DNA from 2 places in the Amycolatopsis sp. NPDC054798 genome. Region 2 is predicted to be linked to the other one. Evidence: riboswitches for the same ligand, from Rfam matches in the RefSeq annotation. Region 2 holds a riboswitch; the other holds the start of a gene.
The links. Region 2 has a riboswitch for ZMP and ZTP ahead of folP (dihydropteroate synthase). Riboswitches for the same ligand answer to the same signal wherever they lie in the genome.
Positions count from the first base shown of each region.

Region 1: it holds a riboswitch for ZMP and ZTP, as region 2 does, so the genes downstream of both, ACWGIC_RS20715 (serine hydroxymethyltransferase) here and folP (dihydropteroate synthase) in region 2, are expected to answer to the same signal.

Region 1 is NZ_JBSHAM010000031.1:67,075-74,342, forward strand. It holds gene ACWGIC_RS20685 (TetR/AcrR family transcriptional regulator) at 24-605, opposite strand; gene ACWGIC_RS20690 (SDR family NAD(P)-dependent oxidoreductase) at 694-1,395, shown strand; gene ACWGIC_RS20695 (hypothetical protein) at 1,501-1,947, shown strand; gene ACWGIC_RS20700 (GreA/GreB family elongation factor) at 1,998-2,456, opposite strand; gene ACWGIC_RS20705 (TetR/AcrR family transcriptional regulator) at 2,579-3,166, shown strand; gene ACWGIC_RS20710 (gamma carbonic anhydrase family protein) at 3,186-3,704, shown strand; ZMP/ZTP riboswitch at 3,763-3,850, shown strand; gene ACWGIC_RS20715 (serine hydroxymethyltransferase) at 3,872-5,140, shown strand; gene ACWGIC_RS20720 (RNA polymerase sigma factor) at 5,181-6,317, opposite strand; gene ACWGIC_RS20725 (YciI family protein) at 6,314-6,721, opposite strand; gene ACWGIC_RS20730 (MDR family MFS transporter) at 6,927-7,268, shown strand, end outside.
Region 2 is NZ_JBSHAM010000010.1:133,321-140,588, reverse strand. It holds gene ACWGIC_RS09415 (arginine deiminase) at 1-264, shown strand, start outside; gene argF (ornithine carbamoyltransferase) at 312-1,307, shown strand; gene ACWGIC_RS09405 (carbamate kinase) at 1,304-2,203, shown strand; gene ACWGIC_RS09400 (CPBP family intramembrane glutamic endopeptidase) at 2,213-2,950, opposite strand; gene ACWGIC_RS09395 (acyltransferase family protein) at 2,988-4,082, shown strand; gene folP (dihydropteroate synthase) at 4,076-4,867, opposite strand; ZMP/ZTP riboswitch at 4,940-5,033, opposite strand; gene ACWGIC_RS09385 (threonine ammonia-lyase) at 5,090-6,058, shown strand; gene ACWGIC_RS09380 (cation:proton antiporter) at 6,255-7,268, shown strand, end outside.

The sequences.
Region 1 (7,268 bases), on a different contig from region 2:
TTCCGGAAAGAAATGCTCGCTGTCTAGCTGGCGCAGGTGCGCAGCCCGGCGAGGCTGAACGAAAGCATCCGGCGCCATGCGTCCGGAGCGGCCTCGGCTGTCTCGCGCACGATCAAGGCGTTCGCGGCGATCAGCAGTGTCAGATCGTCGAACGTGACGTCAGGGCGCAGCGTCCCGGCCCGCTGCGCGCGTTCGAGCAGCCGCTTCGATTTGCCCAGTTCGGCGGTGCAGCGCGCGGTCAGTTCGGGCGCGTCCTGGAGTTGCCGGCTGATCGCGTCTCGGAACGCGGGGTCGTCGGCTTGCTGCTCGCACAGCGCCGTCACGAAGGCGACGAACGATTCCCACGGGTCGTCGATCGCCTCTGCCCGGCGCATCGCCTCGTCCATCCGCTCGGCGACCAGCGCGGGCATCACCGCGTCGATCAGCGCCTCCCGTCCGCCGAACCGGTTGTAGAGCGTCCCGGCGCTGACGCCCGCCCGCTGCGCGATCTCCTCCAGCGGTACCGCCAAGCCCTTTTCGCGGAATGCGTCTGCCGCCGCGGCGAGGAGCCGTTCCTGGTTGCGCTGCGCGTCTCGGCGGAGCGTCGGCTTCCCGTCGGTTTTCACCGGGCCATCGTAGGCCGGAACGGAGGAAGTTGACGGTGGCCTCAACTTGGCGCCAAAGTTGAGAACGTTCTCAACTTATGGAGGTTCCATGTCCAAGATCCTTGTTCTCCTCGGCGCCGGCACTGGTCTCGGCCCGGCGATCGCCCGGCGCTTCGGTCGCGAGGGATTTCGGGTCGCCCTGGTCGCGCGCAACCGCGACCGGCTTGCCGCCCTGGCCGATCGGCTGGCCTCCGAGGGGATCGAAGCGGCGGTGTTTCCGGCGGACCTCGCGCGTCCGTCGGAAATCCCGGCGCTGGTCGACGCGATCCGGGACCGCTTCGAACGGATCGACGTGGTCTTGTACGCGCCCTTGGACCTGAACGGGTTCACGCCCGCCGCTGACTTGACCGCGACGGTCATGCAGCGGCTCCTCGACCTGTATTTCCTCACCCCGATCGCACTGGTCCAGGCAGTTTTAGGAGAGCTTCGCGACCGCGGCGAAGGCAGCATTCTGATCAGCCAGAGCGTCTCGGCCACCCAGCCCGCCCCCGGTCTCAGCGGCATCGGCCCGGCGATGGCCGCGACCCGCAACTACCTCCAGAGCCTGGCGGCGGAAATCGAACCCGACGGCGTACACGCGGCGACGCTTCAGATCGGAGCCCTGATCGAGGGAAGCGCGGTCCACGCGGCACTGCTGTCCGGCGCCATCGCGCCCAATGTTGACTTCCCGCAGATCGACCCGGCCGGCATCGCGGAGACGCTGTGGGAGATGCACACCAAGCGCGACGCCACCGATCTCCAGGTCCCCTAGGCGCGAGAATTTCACTCATCCGAGGGACCGGAGTCGGCCGACTGGCCAGCAGCAAGGGCCGGAAGAACGAGGGCAGCACGCGCCGCTCCCCGTTGACTGGAAGCCATGAACAGCGTGTGGAACAAGGTGGTACTCGCCGGAGCCGGGATCGCGGCACTGGCCACGGTCGCGTCGTGCGGCCTCGGCTCCTCGCTCGAGGAGAAGTCGAACGGCCACGTGAAGGCGGTTTCCTATGACACCGGAAAGCAGGGCAAGGCCAACCCGGACGCCCGGCTTCCCTCGTGGGTGCCCGACGACGCGAAGTCGGTCACCGAGCTGATCCGCACCACCGGTTCGGAGCGGATTCTGCGCTATCAACCGGGTCCGTCCGGGCTTCCGTCCCTGTGCAAGCCAGGAAAAGCCGAGGCGAAGGCTCCGACGCTCACCGCGGACTGGTGGCCTGCGGGCGAGCACAAGCGAATGGACAAGGACTGCGACGGCTGGCACGTCGCGGTCGAGGCTGACGGGGTGTACGCATACCAAGCCGAAACCGTGGCCAACGCGGACAAATAACAAGTGGCCGCCCCGGAAAAACCGAGGCGGCCACTGTCTGTCCTATGTGGTCAGTTGGCGGGCGGGGTCAGCTTCAGCACCGTCGCGGTGGCTTGCCCGCGCGGGGTGCGGTAGCTGATTTCCTCGCCTGCCTTGGCCTTCGACAGCGCGAGGCCGAGCGGGCTGTCCGACGTGATCGCGTCGGCGTCCTCGCCGGGAAGGGTCACCACGGTGAACTCTTCCTCGTCACCGTCGGAAAAACGCAGCGAAACCCGCGTGCCGTCCGGAAGCAGCGAGCTGTCGTACGCGCCGTGCTCCAGCTTCGCGGTGACGTCGGCGATCTGCCGGTCCAGTCGCGCCGCTGCCTCGGCGCGGTCGATCACGTCCGCCTGGTCGGCGGCGTCCCCCGTGCGTTCCTGCTCGCCCGGCTGCGGCGACAGCGCTTCCCGTTGCGCGCGCAGGTCCGCGATTTCCTTCTCCAGCTGACGGCGCGCCGCCTCGCTGAGCCCCTTGTCCCCTGAGATCACCATGCCGGGCATTGTCCGCTGCGCGGACCGGGGTGGCCAATCCGGTTTTTCACCCGCCGGAAGACGTTGGGACGACTGGCCTAGGATTCAGGGCTGCCGTCCTGACAAACGTAATGAGGATCACCGTGACCGCCGTGCCCGGCCGCAGCACCCAGCTGTCGCCCAACCAGTTGCAGAAGCAGGAGCTGATCGTCGAGGCGGCTCGCAAGGTCCTCGCCCGCGAAGGGCTCGCCGGCTGCACGGTACGCGCGATCGCGGAGGCCGGACCGCTCACCAAGAGCGCGATCCACTACTACTTCGCCGACATCGACGTGCTCATCGACCGGGCGATGGCCGCGCACATCAACACTTTCGTGGCGGAGCTGCGCAAGGTCGCGGACAAGCACTCCGACCCGCGCAAACGGCTTTTCGCGGTGACCGAGGCCTACCTCGCCGAATTCGCCGACCATCCGCGCGGCGCGTTCCTCTGGTTCGAGTACTGGATCGCGGCGGGCCGCGCGCAGCATCCGCAGGCGATCGACGCCATGCTCACCTCGATCACCGAACTGCTCGTCGAACTCCTCGCCCCGCTCGGCGTCGACGATCCGCGCGCCCGCGCCCGCTCGCTGCTGAGCTACCTGCTCGGCGCGGTGGTGCAGCAGCGGGTCCGGCCGCGGTCGTCCGCCAGCCTCCGCGGCGACATCGAGGCGCTCTGCTTCGCCGGATACCGCTGACGCCGCTTAGGCTCCTGGCATGCCTTTGTTCTCCTTGGACGGCGTCAGCCCGCAGGTCCACCCGGACGCCTGGATCGCCCCCACCGCCACCCTGATCGGCAACGTGACCGTCGAGAAGGACGCTTCGGTTTGGTACGGCGCGGTGATCCGCGCGGACTTCGGCCCGATCGTCATCCGCGAGGGCGCGAACATCCAGGACAACTCGGTGATCCACTCCGGGCCCGAGACGACCGAGGTCGGCCGCAACGTGACCGTCGGGCACCAGTGCCTCGTGCACGACTGCACGGTCGGCGAACAGGCGTTGATCGGCAACGGTTCCACGGTGCTCGACCGCGCGGTGATCGGACCGCGCGCGTTCGTCGCCGCGGGATCGACGGTCACGCCCGGCACCGAGGTCCCGGCGGAGACGATCGCGATGGGCAGCCCGGCGAAGAAGTTCGTGGAACTCACCGATTCCGCGCGGCTGTGGGTCGAGCACAACGCGGCGGTCTACCAGGAACTCGCGCGGCGGCACCGCGGCGGCCTCGAGCAGGTCTGAGCCGTCTCCCGTCCGTTCCCGCTGCCCGGACGCCCTTGGCGGAGTGCACTAAACTGCGTCACGCAGCAGCGACTGGCGCTATTCAAGAGGTGGAGCACCACCGGGGAGCGACGACGAGGCCGGCACCGCGCGCCTGGGTGAGGGCCACTGCAGAGCCGGAGTACGCCATGACACACCAGCCCGCCCTGTCCGCACTGTCCGCGGCGGATCCGCAGATCGCCGGTCTGGTCGAGGACGAGGCGAAACGCCAGCACGACAAGATCCGCCTGATCGCGTCCGAGAACTATGTTTCGCAGGCGGTGCTCGAAGCCACCGGCAGCGTGCTCACCAACAAGTACTCCGAGGGCTACGCCGGCAAGCGCTATTACGAGGGCCAGCAGTTCATCGACCAGGTCGAGCAGGTGGCGATCGAGCGCGCGAAGGCCGTGTTCGGCGTCGACCACGCGAACGTCCAGCCGTACTCCGGTTCTCCGGCCAACCTCGCGGTGTACCTGGCGTTCGCCAAGCCCGGCGACACCGTGCTCGGCATGGCGCTGCCCGACGGCGGCCACCTCACGCACGGCTGGAGCGTGTCCGCCACCGGCAAGTGGTTCACGCCAGTCCGCTACGGCGTCCGGAAGGAAACCGGCCGCGTCGACCTCGACCAGGTCCGCGACCTCGCCCGCCAGCACCGGCCGAAGCTGATCTTCGCCGGCGGCACGGCCATTCCGCGCACCATCGACTTCCCGGCGTTCGCCGAGATCGCCCGCGAGGTCGGCGCGGTGCTGGTCGCCGACATCGCGCACATCGCCGGCCTGATCGCGGGCGGCGCGCACCCGTCGCCGGTCGGCCACGCGCAGGTCATCACCACGACCACGCACAAGACCCTCCGCGGTCCGCGCGGCGCGATGATCATGTCCGACGCCGAGCACGCCAAGGCCGTCGACAAGGCGGTGTTCCCCGGCCTGCAGGGCGGTCCGCACAACCACACGACGGCCGCCATCGCGGTCGCGCTGGGGGAGGCCCAGCAGCCGTCGTTCTCCGAGTACGCGCACACGATCGTCGCGAACGCCAAGGCGCTGGCCGAAGCGCTGGTCGAGCGGGGCTACGACCTCGTCTCCGGCGGCACGGACAACCACCTGCTGCTGATCGACCTGACCAATAAAGCGGTGCCCGGCAAGCCCGCCGCGCAGGCGCTGGACCGCGCGGGCATCGAGCTGAACTACAACACCGTGCCGTTCGACCCGCGCAAGCCGTTCGACCCGTCCGGCATCCGGCTCGGCACGTCGGCGATCACCACGCGCGGGCTCAAGCCCGAGCACCAAGTGCAGGTCGCGGACTGGATCGACCGGACGGTGACCTCCGCGGCCGCGCAGCAGGACGGCGCGCTGGACGCCATCGCGGCGGAGATCCGCGAGTTCCTGCAGCCGTTCCCGATCCCGGGCTACGCCGAGTGACGTCGTGAGTGGCGAAGCCGGTTAGAACCGGCTTCGCCACTCACGAGTTGTTAAGCCGCGCTGCCTGACTGATCAGGTGATTGCGCTCGGCCACGTTGGGTGCCTTCTCCGCCGCCTCCCGATACAGCCGCGCAGCTGTGCCGAGGTCTCCGTCCCGCTCATGCAAATACGCCGCCACTGCGGCATGCCGAGGCAGTTTGTCGTCCAACTCCGCGAGCGCCTTCAACCCGGCACGAGGTCCGTCCGCCTCGCCGACCGCGACCGCCCGGTTCAGCCGGACGATCGGGCTGTCGGTCAGCGCGAGAAGTTCGTCGTACCACTCGACGATCTGCACCCAGTCGGTTTCCTCCGCGGCGAGGGCGTCGGCGTGCAGCGCGGCGATCGCGGCCTGGGCCTGGTACTCCCCGAGCCGGTCGCGGGCCAAAGCCGCCTGCAGGATGTCGACGCCCTCCGCGATCAGCCGGGTGTCCCAAGCGCTGCGGTCCTGGTCGGCGAGCGGCACGAGGCTTCCGTCCGGCTTCGTCCGCGCGGCCCGGCGCGCGTGGTGCAGCAGCATCAACGCGAGCAGGCCGGCCACCTCCGGATGGTCGAACCCCGCCGCGAGCTGCCGGGTCAGCCGGATGGCTTCGGCGGCGAGGTCGAGTTCGCCGGAGTAGCCCTCGTTGAAGACCAGATACAGCACGCGCAGCACGGTCGCGACGTCTCCGGGCGCGTCGAACCGCACGCTGGACACGGTCTTCTTCGCCCGGCTGATCCGTTGCGCCATAGTCGCTTCCGGCACCAGGTACGCCTGCGCGATCTGCTTCGTGGTCAGCCCGCCGACCGCGCGCAAGGTGAGCGCGACGGCCGACGACGGCGTCAAAGACGGGTGTGCGCACAGGAAGTAGAGCTGGAGCGAATCGTCCACGGCGGACGCCGGACCGGGCTGCGGCTCGGCGTCCATCGCCACTTCCCGGCCCCGGCGCGAGGATTCCGACCGCGTGGCGTCGAGGAACCGGCGCCACGCGGCCGCGATGAGCCACGCCTTGGGGTCGCGTGGCGGATCGTCCCGCCACGCGTCCAGCGCGCGGATCAGCGCTTCCTGCACAGCATCCTCGGCCGACGCGAAGTCCGCTCCGCGCCGGACGAGGATGCCGATCACCGCGGGCACGAGTTCCCGCAGCAACTCCTCGTTCATTCGGTGACCGAGGGCTCGACGCCGTAGCAAGGGCGCAGCTCGAGCCATTCGTGGATCGGCTTGCCGCCCGCGCCGGGAGCCGCGGACAGCTCGCCGGCCAGTTCGAGCGCGCGCTCGTAGCTGTCGACGTCGATGATCATCCAGCCCGCGATGACGTCCTTGGTCTCGGCGAACGGGCCGTCGGTGACCGGCGGGCGGCCCTCCCCGTCGAAGCGGACCCACGTCCCTTCCGAGGACAGCGCCTGCTCGCTGACGAACTCACCGGTCTCTTCGAGCCGCTTCGCGAAGTCGCGCATGTACTGGATGTGGGCGGTGACCTCTTCGGGCGTCCACTGGTCCATCGGGACGTTGTTCACCGAAGCCGGCGCGCCGCGGTAGTGCTTGAGCAGCAGGTACTTGGCCATTGTGGTTCTCCTCCGTGCTGGTGGCGACTCGTTGTCGGCCACGTTCGCGCCAGGGACGGAGCCGCCCGCCCGTTCTCGACATCGCCCGGCGAGAGATTAGCGTCACATGATATTTGGTTGATGAATGCAAGTTTTTCGGGAACAGTTGTGGCGAGCAAGTAGTTGAGAGATACAAGCAACTACCCCGGCACTGAGGGAGACCACCATGAGCGACACCGCCACTGCGGAAGGGGGCGCCACCACGAACGGACGGCTTTCACACCGGCAGATCCTCACAGTTCTGTCCGGACTGATGCTCGGCATGTTCCTGGCGGCCCTCGACCAGACCATCGTGTCCTCGGCGATGAAGACCATCGCCGACGAACTGCACGGACAGAGCCTGCAGGCCTGGGCCACCACCGCCTACCTGATCACCGCGACGCTTTCCACGCCGCTGTACGGCAAACTGTCCGACCTCTTCGGCCGCAAGCCGATGTACCTGACCGCGATCTCGCTGTTCCTCGCCGGTTCGCTGGCGAGCGCGATGGCCGGATCGATGTACGAACTG
Region 2 (7,268 bases):
CAGGCGCTCGGCGTCGAGCAGGTCACCGTGCTCTCCACCGACGAGGACGTCCGCGCCGCGGAACGGGAGCAGTGGGACGACGGCAACAACTACCTCGCCGTCGCACCCGGCGTCGTCGTCGGCTACGACCGCAACGTCGCCACGAACACCATGCTGCGCAAGCACGGTGTCGAGGTGGTCACCGTGCCGGGCGGCGAACTCGGCCGCGGCCGGGGCGGCCCGCGCTGCATGAGCTGCCCGATCGAACGCGACCCGGTCCGCTGACCGCACCGCCCGCCCGCCCTTACCGACCTGCCAGACAGGAGCAACCGATGAATCTGCAGGGCCGCAACCTGCTGAAGGAAACCGACCTCACCGCCGCCGAATTCCTTTCCCTGGTGGAATTCGCCGCCCGGCTGCGCCAGGAGAAGCGAGCGGGCACGCGCATGCGGCGGCTCGCCGGGCGCAACATCGCGCTGGTCTTCGAGAAAAGCTCGACGCGCACCCGGTCCGGGTTCGAGGTCGCCGCGCACGACGAGGGCGCGCACATCACCTATCTCGGCCCCGAGGAATCGCATCTGGGCCACAAGGAATCCGTGAAGGACACGGCCCGCGTGCTCGGCCGGATGTTCGACGGCATCGAATTCCGCGGCTCGTCCCAGGAAGCGGTCGAAACGCTCGGCGCCTACGCCGGGGTCCCGGTGTGGAACGGGCTGACCGACACCTGGCATCCGACCCAGATGCTGGCCGACGTGCTCACCATGCGCGACCACGCGCCGGGCTCCCTCGACGACGTGGCGTACTGCTACCTCGGAGACGGACGCAACAACGTCGCCAACTCGCTGCTCGTCACCGGCGCGCTGCTGGGTCTCGATGTCCGCGTCTGCGCCCCGGAACCGTTGTGGCCGAAGGAAGAGATCCGGCGGGTCGCGGCGGGCCTCGCCCGCGACTCGGGCGCGAAACTCCTCGTGTCCGACGACGTCGCGAAGGCCGTGCACGGTGTCGATTTCCTCTACACCGACGTCTGGCTGTCGATGGGCGAGCCGGAGGGAGCCTGGGGGCCGCGCATCGAACAGCTGCTGCCGTACCAGGTGAACGCGAAAGTCGTCGCCGCGACCGGAAACCCGGCGGTGAAATTCCTGCACTGCCTGCCCGCGCTGCACGGCAGGGACACCGCGATCGGGCAGCGGCTCGGCGAACGGTACGGGCTTGATGCCCTCGAGGTCACCGACGAGGTGTTCGAATCGGCGGCGTCGGTCGTGTTCGACCAGGCGGAGAACCGGATGCACACGATCAAAGCCGTGATGGCCGCTACGGTGGGAGCATGAGGATCGTCGTCGCACTCGGCGGGAACGCCCTGCTCGAACGCGGGGAACCGGCCGAGTCCGACATCCAGGAGGAGCACGTCCTCGCCGCCGCCGAAGCGCTCGCCCCGGTGGCGCGGGAACACGAACTCGTGCTGACCCACGGCAACGGCCCGCAGGTCGGGCTGCTCGCGGTCGAGAGCGAACGCGATCCGGCGCTGCGCAGGCCGTATCCGTTCGACGTGCTCGGCGCGCAGACCCAGGGGATGATCGGGTACTGGCTCGCGCAGGCTCTGCAGAACGCTTCCGGACGGCCGGTGGCCGGGCTGGTGAGCCGCGCGCTGGTGCGTGCCGACGACCCGGCATTCGCGAACCCGGCCAAGTTCGTCGGCCCGGTGTACGACCGTGCGACAGCCGAGCGGCTTGCCGCCGAGCGCGGCTGGGACGTGCGGCCGGACGGCTCCTCGTGGCGACGGGTGGTGCCGTCGCCGGAACCGGTCGAGCTGATCGAGCTGCCCTTCGTGAAGACCCTGATGGAAGCCGGTGCGATCGTCGTGTGCGCGGGCGGCGGCGGGATCCCGGTCGCTGCCACGGGCCAGGGTTTGGAAGGCGTCGAAGCGGTCGTGGACAAGGATCTGACCGCAGCGCTGGTCGCGCGCGAGATCGGGGCCGACGCGCTGGTGCTGCTGACCGATGTCGAGGCGGTGCAAGACGATTACGGCACGCCGAGGGCCCGGCCGATCCGGGAGGTCAGCAGCCGCGAGCTGCGTTCCCGGCGTTTCCCGGCCGGCTCGATGGGGCCGAAGGTCGACGCCGCCTGCCGGTTCGTCGAGAACGGCGGGAAGTTCGCCGCGATCGGCAGGCTGACCGCGGCGGGCGAGCTGGTGGCGGGAACGGCCGGGACGATCGTCCGCGCGTGAGGCGCGGAGTCAGCTGACGAGCGCCCAGGCGAGCACCAGCCCGCCGGAGTTGGTGGCCAGGTGCACCAGCATCGGGGCGAGCAGCCCGCGGCCGGTGTAGCGCCACCAGCAGAGGAACACGCCGGCCCCGGCCGCGGCGGCCATCGCCAGCACCGAGATCATCGCGAGCGGCAGACCGCCGACCGTCTGGTGCACGGCCGCGTTCTGGGTGAGGGCGAGCGAGGGCAGCAAATGCCAGAGCCCGAACAGCGCGGACGCGCCGAGCACGGGCCACCAGCGCCAGCGCTCGCCCGCTCCCAGCAGGGCCGGGAGCACGCCGCGGAACGCGATTTCCTCGACCAGCACGGTGCCGAGCGGGATCCGCACCAGCGCGAGCCACATCAGCTGCCCGAAGCCCGGCGAACCGATCCGGCCGTCGTGGAACAGCACGCGCAGCGCCGGGATCGCGGCGGCCAGACCGAAACCGAACGCCACGACCGCGAAGCCGCCGAGACCGAACCACAGCATCCGGCGCGCGTGCTCGCGGCTGAACCCGATCTCGGCCCAGCGGACGCCGGCGAAGCGGGCGAGAAACAGGAGCGCGGCAGCGGTGACCGCGCCGCAGACGGGGTAGGCCCAGCCGGGCAGCACCCGGTTGGCCAGCACGGTGGCCGTCGCCAGCAGCAGGACCGCGGGCAGCACGGCAAGAGCACGACGCCGGAAAGGAGTGACTTCCGGCAGTTTCGGGACAACAGCGGTAGCAGACATCGTCATTCCAGTGTGCCCCCGGAAAGGGACAATGGCGATGACGACCAAGGAACGCGAACCGTATCTGGACTTCCTGCGCGCGGTCAGCCTGGTCGTCGTCGTGCTGTGGCACTGGGCTTTCACGATCCTGCACTGGACGCCGACCGGCCCGCAGCCCACGAACCCGCTCGCGTACTTCCGGGGGCTGTGGGTCCTCACCTGGTTCTTGCAGGTGCTGCCGGTGTTCTTCTACGTCGGCGGCTCAGTCCACCTCGCGTCCTGGCAGCGCGCCCGCGCGAACGGACAGTCGCGGCGGTCGTATGTCTGGCACCACGTCAAGGAACTGGTGGCGCCGGCCGGCGTGCTGATCCTGCTCTGGGCCGCGCTCGGGATCGTGCTGGCCGAGACGCTCGGCGTGCGGTGGATCGGCGGCACGGTGATGCTGATCCTCAGCCCGCTGTGGTTCCTCGCGGTGTACGTCGGACTGCTGCTCCTGCTGCCGGTCATGGCGTGGCTGCACGAGCGGTTCGACGTGCTCGTACTGGTCTGGCTCGGCGGCGCCGCCCTGCTCGTCGACGTGCTGCGGCTGCGCTTCGGCTGGACGGAGGTGAGCTGGGTCAACGTGGCCGCGGTGTGGGGGCTGGCTTATCAGGCCGGGTTCTTCCACCACCGCATCGCCGAAGCGGGCCGGCGCACTGCCGCGGTGCTGATGTGGGCCGGGCTGTTCGCGCTCGCCGGACTGGTGCTGTCGGGCTTGTATCCCGGATCGATGGTGGGAGTCCCGGGGGAGCGGATGTCGAACATGTCGCCGCCGACGTTCGTCATCGTCGCGCTGCTGGTCTTCCAGATCGGGCTGTGCGAGGTGCTGCGCCCGGCCGTCGAACGCAGGCTCGCCCGGCCGCGCTGGCAGCGGGCGACCGCGGTGTTCACCCGGTTCGCGTTGCCGTTGTTTCTCTTCCACACCACCGGAATGGCCCTGGCGCGGGCGGTCGTGTACTTCGGGTTCGACCGCCAGCTGGCCGACGATCGCGCGCCGGATTGGATCTGGTGGGCCGAACGGCCGCTGGCGATTCTGGGGCCGCTGTTGTTCACGGTTCCGCTGATCGTGTTCTTCGGGCGGCGGCAGGCGGCGCACCGGGCGGCGAGTCAATAGGTCTCGTACAGCGCCTGGAAAACGGTGAGGGCGTCACTGATGGCGGCGACATCGTGAGTGCGAAGGAAATCGGCGCCGCGGCTGGCGGCGCAGAGTTCCGCCGCCAGGCTGGCGGGTCCGATCCGGTCGAGACCACGCCCGGTGAGCGTCCGCAGGAACGACTTGCGGGAGGGCGAGACCAGGACCGGCAGGCCGAACCGGGCCTTGAGCGCGGCGAGCCGGTCCAGGACCGCTATCGACGGCTCCGGAGTCCGTCCCAGGAAGTAGCCGAGCCCGGGGTCGACGATCAGCCGTTCCCGGTCGATGCCCGCGGCCCGGAGCGCGGTCAACCGTTCGTGGAAGAATCGCCCGAGGCCGGCCCACACCGTTTCCGCGGAGGTCTCGACCCTGGTGGCCGGTCCTTCGCGCTGCACCGAATGCATGACGATCAACCGGCAGCCGAGGCCGGCCAGGTCCCGGTACCGGCTGGGATCGGGAAAACCCTGGATGTCGTTGAGATAGGCGGCTCCGTGCGCGGCGGCGAAAAGCTGGGTCTCGGGCCGGAAAGAATCGACCGACACCGGGATGCCGGCCGCGACCAGCTCGGCCAGGACGTCGGCCAGCCGCCGGATCTCCTCGTCCGCGGTTACCGGCTGCGCGTCCGGATGGCTCGCCGCCGGGCCGAGTTCGATGATGTCGGCGCCTTCCGCGAACAACCGCCGGGCATGCGCCACCGCGTCTTCGGCGGCCAGATATCGGCCGCCGTCGGAGAACGAGTCGGCGGTGAGGTTGACGATCCCGATCAACCGGGGCCGCTCGCGGCGAAGCGGCGGCGAGGAATCCGGATGCTGTGCCACAGTCGCGCCTCCCAGGCCGATTCCAGAGGCCCAGGCGCGCGGCACGACGTCCCGAGGGACGGAGCCGCTTCCCGATGGTCAGATCCATCTCGATACGCCAGTAACGGCTCGCCCGGATTTTATCAACGACTTCGCGGGACAGCCACGGCCAAGCGGCTACGCTGCTCGGCCGTGCAAGGGACGCGCCTCGACACCGCCCGGATCCGGGCGGCTCGCCAGCTGATCGACCCGGTTTTCCTCGACACTCCGCTGTACCGCTGCGAGGCGATGGAGCCGGACCTCGGATGCGCGGTGAGCATCAAGCTCGAAACGGCGAATCCGGTCCGGAGCTTCAAAGGTCGCGGTACCGAGGTGGTCGCCAGCCTGCTTGCCGGTTCCGGCTCGCCAGCCGCCGTGTGCGCCAGCGCGGGCAACCTCGGGCAGGCTCTGGCCTGGTCCGGGCGTCGCCGGGGACTCGAGGTCGCCGTGGTGGCGTCCCGGTTCGCGCCTGCGGCGAAGCTCGATCGCATCCGTGCGCTGGACGCCCGGCTGGAGCTGGTGGACGGCGACTTCGAAGAGGCTCGCGAGCGAGCAGCGGCTATCGCGCGGCACGACGGCATCCGGCTGGTCGAAGACAGCCTGGACATCGAGACCTGCGAGGGCGCGGGGACGATCGGTCTCGAACTGGCGGACGCCGCGTCCTCGTTCGACGCCGTCCTGATCGCACTGGGCGGAGGAGCGATGGCCACCGGGATCGGCCACGTGCTCAAGGCGTGCGCGCCCGGGACCGAGGTGATTTGTGTGCAGCCGCTGGGCGCACCGGCCATGACGTACTCCTGGCGGCAACGCCGCGTGGTCACGACCGACGCGACCGACACCATCGCCGACGGCGTCGCGGGCCGGCGACCGATCCCGGCGGTGCTGAACGACCTGCTGCTGGTCTCGGACGACGCCGTCCTGGTCCGGGAGGCGTCGATCATCGCCGGCATGCGGCTGCTCCTCGACCGCGCCGGCCTCGTCGTCGAACCGTCGGCCGCGCTCGGGATCGCGGCGATTCTCGAAGACCGCGACCGCTTTGCCGGACGGCACGTGGCCACCGTCGTCTGCGGAAGCAACGTCGACGCCGCCGCCTATCGCCGCTGGGTCGGAGCCCGGGATTGAGCCCGCGAGGACGTGCCCGGGCGGCCATGACCCGCTGAATCACCGGCTCCCGGAGCCACGGCTCTCGCGAAATCTCCCCCGGTTTGCCCGGGGCGGTTCTTTGCGGCATCTTTACGCGTGGAGTGCCGGGAAGTCTGGTCGGCCTGCTCGTGCCCAGCCGGGCGGCGGGCGGGCGAACCGACCCCGGGGGAGTCCGATGGCGCTGGTGCTGGCGTTCGGCGTGGTGTTGCTGGTCAGCGTGTCGCTCTCGGGCGTGGCCGCGCGCACGGTGCTGTCGACCGCGCTGCTGTTCCTGCTCGCCGGTGCGCTGCTGGGCGACGGCGGTTTCGGGCTGATCCACATCGCGCCGCGCGACCCGCTGGTCACCTCGCTCGCGGACATCGCGTTGTTCACCGTGCTGTTCACCGACGGCCAGCGGGCGAATGTCCCGGCGTTGCGGGAGAACTGGCGGCTGTCCGGGCGGGCGCTCGGGCTGGGGATGCCGCTGACCATGGTGGGCATCGCGGTGCCGGCACACTTCCTGGTCGGGCTGGACTGGCCGACGTCGCTGCTGCTGGGCGCGATTCTCTCGCCGACCGATCCGGTGTTCGCCGCGGCGATCGTGGGCCGGGACGACGTGCCGTTGCGGCTGCGGCGGCTGCTCAATGTGGAGTCCGGGCTGAACGACGGGCTCGCGCTGCCGTTCGTGCTGATCTTCCTGGCCACCGCGACGAACACGTCGTCGGACCTGGGCGCCGTCGCCTTCGAGCTGGTGCTGGGATTGGTGCTGGGCATCGCGATTCCGGCGCTGGTCGCGTTCGCCTGGCGGCTGCGGGTGCTGACCGCCGAGCCGCGGCTGCAGGCGCTCGGCCCGCTGGCGGTCGCGGTGCTGCTTTACGCGGCGTGCCACCTGACGCACGCCAACCCGTACCTGGCTGCCTTCGCGGCGGGTTCCACGCTGGCCACTGTGGACAAGACGGCGGCCGAGCATTTCGAGCCGTTGGGCGATCTGCTTTCGGAGATCACGAAGTTCGCCGCTCTGCTGGTGTTCGGCGCGCTGATCACGCCGGACCGGCTGTCGCACCTGAGCGCCGGGGCGTGGGTGCTCGCGGTGCTGGCCATCGTCCTGGTGCGTCCCGCGGCGCTGGCGTTGTCGCTGCTGCGGACCCCGATGTCGGGGCGGGAACGGGCGACGGCCGCGTGGTTCGGGCCGAAGGGGTTCGCGTCGGTG